DNA from 2 places in the Paenibacillus aurantius genome. Region 1 is predicted to be linked to the other one. Evidence: predicted binding sites of a transcription regulator. Region 1 holds the regulator's gene; the other holds the start of a gene.
What was found. The regulator NrdR, encoded in region 1, represses ribonucleotide reductase genes. The targets are predictions, from matches to a motif close to AACACNATATATNGTGTT.
Positions count from the first base shown of each region.

Region 2: a site for NrdR is predicted at 1,176-1,193, ahead of MJA45_RS18910 (adenosylcobalamin-dependent ribonucleoside-diphosphate reductase). Genes of this name have one in related genera too.

Region 1 is NZ_CP130318.1:4,380,885-4,383,084, forward strand. Features, by position in the region: gene gdhA (NADP-specific glutamate dehydrogenase) at 1-581, shown strand, start outside; tRNA gene MJA45_RS19925 (tRNA-Ala) at 954-1,029, opposite strand; gene nrdR (transcriptional regulator NrdR) at 1,147-1,626, opposite strand; gene MJA45_RS19935 (alpha/beta-type small acid-soluble spore protein) at 1,755-1,988, shown strand; gene MJA45_RS19940 (lytic transglycosylase domain-containing protein) at 2,041-2,200, opposite strand, start outside.
Region 2 is NZ_CP130318.1:4,179,232-4,181,431, forward strand. Features, by position in the region: gene MJA45_RS18910 (adenosylcobalamin-dependent ribonucleoside-diphosphate reductase) at 1-1,102, opposite strand, end outside; gene dat (D-amino-acid transaminase) at 1,458-2,200, shown strand, end outside.

The DNA of each region.
Region 1 (2,200 bases):
TAGGTGCGAAGGTAGTGGCCTGCAGCGATTCCAGCGGCTATCTGTATCACCGGGATGGCCTTAATCTATCGACGATCAAACGTTTAAAGGAAGTCGAAAACAAAAGATGCGAGGACTATGTGCTTGAGCATCCCGATGCCCTCTATGTAGAAGGCTGCTCCGGCATCTGGACGATTCCTTGCGATATCGCCTTGCCGTGCGCCACCCAGAACGAAATCGACAAAGCCTCCGCCGAGCTGCTTGTCCGAAATGGAGTAAAAGCCGTTGGCGAAGGGGCCAACATGCCTTCCACTCTGGAAGCGGTAGATGTCTTCTTGGAGAATAAGGTGCTGTTTGCTCCTGCGAAGGCGGCCAATGCAGGCGGGGTATCCGTTTCCGCATTGGAAATGGCCCAAAATAGCGCAAGGCTGTCTTGGACCATGGAAGAAGTCGATGCTAAGCTTCAACAGATCATGAACAATATTTATAAGGAATGCATGGATGCCTCGGAAGCCTACGGCATTCCGGGGAACCTCGTGATCGGCGCCAACATTGCAGGGTTCGTCAAGGTTGCCGATGCCATGCTCGCCCAAGGCATCTAACCTGCCGCGGAACCGATTAACCTAGCTCTCTGCCTCTTCTCCCGAAAACGGGGGAAGAGGCTTTTTCTTTATGGATGACCCCCGGGGTTCGAAGCATCCCCGCCTTCACACAGAAAAAGACACCAACCTCATGCGGTTGATGTCTTTATGGTGGAGCCTAGGGGGATAACGGAATTCTCATTTAACCTGCCCCCGTGACCAATCGATGAAGCAGAGCCTGGCGGTATAATTCCGATGCCGGGCTCCTCCACCCTTTCCCGGTCATGGACCGGGAAGACCGTTGCTTCGTCCGCGCGGAACGCCCCCCGGGGTTCGAAGCATCCCCGCCTCCACATAGAAAAAGACACCAACCTCATGCGGTTGATGTCTTTATGGTGGAGCCTAGGGGGATCGAACCCCTGACCTCATCGCTGCCAGCGATGCGCTCTCCCAGCTGAGCTAAGGCCCCGTTCTTATGGCTTTTCTCTTTCGTTTTGTTCCCGTTCGTCTCGGTCACTTGTACTAATATACACTATCTTCACAGGACATGCAAGAGGGATTTTTCTTGTAAAAAATCCCAGACCTGCTATCCATTTTTCGGCCCTTCCTCCTGGTTCTTGACCAGGATCTGGGTAAGCTCCTTCATGAACATGTTGATGTCCTTGAACTGGCGGTAAACGGAAGCAAACCGAACGTACGCTACCTCATCGATGGGATAAAGCTGCTCCATCAGAAGCTCCCCGATCTGCCGGCTCTCGACTTCCGCATGAGCGGTATTGCGGATCTGCTGTTCGACCTCCGACACCATGGCTTCCATCGCTTCTATCGAGACCGGACGCTTCTCGCACGCCCGAATCAGGCCGCGAAGGATTTTATCGCGGGAGAATTCCTCGCGGCTTCCGTCTTTTTTGATCACCATAAGGGGAGTTTCCTCCACCATCTCGAAGGTGGTAAACCGTCGGGCGCACTTCTCGCATTCCCGCCGGCGGCGGATCGACTTGTTCTCGTTCGCGGACCGGGAATCGAGAACCTTCGTTCCATTGTGGTCACAATAGGGGCATTTCATGGCGGGGGCCTCCTTTCGGCCGGACGACGGGTCAAGCCCGGCGCTTATTCTAATTCCCAAAGCTTACCTGAATACCATTCTATAATCGAGACATAATACAATTACCAACCGACGAGGAGGTGAAAGACATGGGACAAGGACAATCCAGCAACAGCAACGTATTGGTAGTTCCTCAAGCTAACCAAGCTTTGGAACAACTGAAATACGAAGTAGCTCAAGAACTGGGAATTCAAATTCCTCAAGACGGTTACTACGGTAACATGGCTACTCGTGACACTGGTGCGATCGGGGGACACATCACCCGCCGCCTGGTGCAAATCGCCGAACAACAACTGGCTGGTCAATTCGGCGGCAACCGCTAATTATTGACCCCCAAGCAATCTTCTATGTAAGACGGAAAGAGGTATTGGGCTCCTAAGAGCGGCCCGGTGCTTCTTTCCTTATATTTTCGAAGTCGCCCGAATAAAGTTTAACATATTTGTCGTAATAGTACGTAACGGAGCGGACGTATTTGCGCGTTTCCATGAAAGGAATACGGTCCACGGTTGCGTAGGAGCCGTCCCATATCTTCTCC
Region 2 (2,200 bases), 200 kb from region 1:
CCGCCGACAGGTTGCAGACGCCCCAAGCCGGAAGTCCCTGCTCTCCGCACGGATTAGTGCAGATGATCGGGTTGAAGTACCAGGAGTTCGACATCTGGTTGTAGTATTCCATGAACACGACGCCCGGCTCGGCCGATTTCCAGGCAGACTCGATAATGGTATGCCAAACCTCGCGGGCCCGAACCGTACGGAACGGAACAACCGCTTTGCCGGCAGCCTTCCACTTCGCGAGGTCTCCGTCCCAGGTAGCGTCATAGGTTTCGTCCTTCGTATCCGGGAAAACAAGCTCCCATTCCAAATCTTCCTTAACGGCCTTCATGAAGTCGTTGCTTACGCAAACGGACAGGTTGGCGTTGGTGATCTGGCCCATGGTCTGCTTAACGGTAATGAAGTCCAGCAGATCCGGGTGCCAGTCGTTGATCATCAGCATGAGCGCGCCGCGGCGGCTTCCGCCCTGCTCGATGAGCCCCGTCGTGTAGCTGAACAGACCGCCCCAGGAAACGGCACCGGAGGAGGACCCGTTCACACCTTTTACCACCGCCCGGCGGGGACGAAGGGAAGACAGGTTGATGCCCACCCCGCCGCCGCGGGACATGATCTCCGTCATCTCGGACAGCGTGGCCATAATGCCGCCGCGGCTGTCATGCGGAGACGGAACGACATAGCAGTTGAAGAGCGTCAGCTCGTCGCTCGCATCGGCTCCTGCGGCAATCCGTCCGCCGGGAACGAGCTTCCAGTCCTCCAGCAGGTAACGGAACTTCTCCGTCCATTCCTTCTGCTTCTCGGGAGTAGCTTCTACGGATGCCATGGCCTTGGCCAAACGGTCCCACAGCTGCTCCGGCGTGCTCTCTTTATTTAAGGTAAGCTTCTCGATCGTCGACTCGAACAGCTCTCCGCTGCGGAGCTTGACCGTTACGTTCTTGCCTTCCCGGCGGACGATCTCTCCTACTTCCTTAGCTGGAAATTTAGGATCATCCTTGGTCAGAACCAGAACCGTATCGCCTACTTTGGTATTGTTGGTATCCGCATCCTTCATGGCATAACGATCCAGGAATATTTTCTCGCTAAGGCCTTCCAGACGTTTCAGTTGTGCAGTTTTCATTGCAAGCACCCTCCTCGGATAATAGGACATCGAATAATCGTACATAATGGCAGCTGATGTATTTTATGTAGGTATCACAATATATTGTGTGCGAAAATCATAATACCACACAACATCTAGTGCTTCGAGCGAAGAAAAGGCGAATTAGCCGAAAAATATCGGATCTTGTCTCTCTTTTCTTGTGTTTTCTCCTCCTTTCTCTCTATTTCATGAAGGCCGTATGGGGCTGAAAATGAGAGATTTTAAGAATTTGTTAACTCTCGGCCGATTTGACAAGCGTACGGCTACATGTCATTTTAAACATAAAAGCCTCTGTTAGAATCAACATATAGGTACATAAGGAGGAAAACACCACATGATCTTGTATAATGACGCCATCTTGGAGCGTAACGAAGTTGCCGTCTCTCCCGAGGACCGGGGGTATTATTTCGGAGACGGCGTGTATGAAGTATTTCGTCTGTACAACGGGCGCCTCTTCGAGCCTGAGGCCCATAAGGAGCGTCTCCTCCGCAGCGCACGCGAAATTCGGCTCTCTTTGCCCTATTCGGCCGATAAATTGACGAGACGTCTGGACGATCTCGTTCAAGCCTCCGGAGTCACCGAAGGCACGCTCTATCTGCAGATCACCCGTGGCTGCGCCCCCCGGGCTCATGGCTTCCCAGCCGAATGCACGCCTGTCCTCATGGCCTACTGCACGGAAGCGGCTCGCCCGGCAGCAGGCATGGAGAGGGGAATCACCGCCGTAACCGTTCCGGATATCCGCTGGCTGAGGTGTGACATCAAGTCCCTGAATCTTCTGCCGAACGTTCTGGCCAAACAGGAAGCCGCGGACCGCGGGGTGAACGAAGTCGTCCTCCATCGGAACGGGACGGTCACGGAGTGCAGCGCCTCCAACCTGATGATCGTGCGCGATGGCGCCATCCGAACCCATCCCGCCAACAACTTGATCCTCCACGGCATTACCCGGAAGGTTGTCTTCCGCCTGGCGCAAGAGCTGGCTCTCCCCGTCGAAGAGGAACCGTTCTCTATCGAAGAGCTTCTCGCAGCAGAGGAAGCGTTCGTCACCGGGACGACCGTCGAGGTTACGCCTGTTATCGA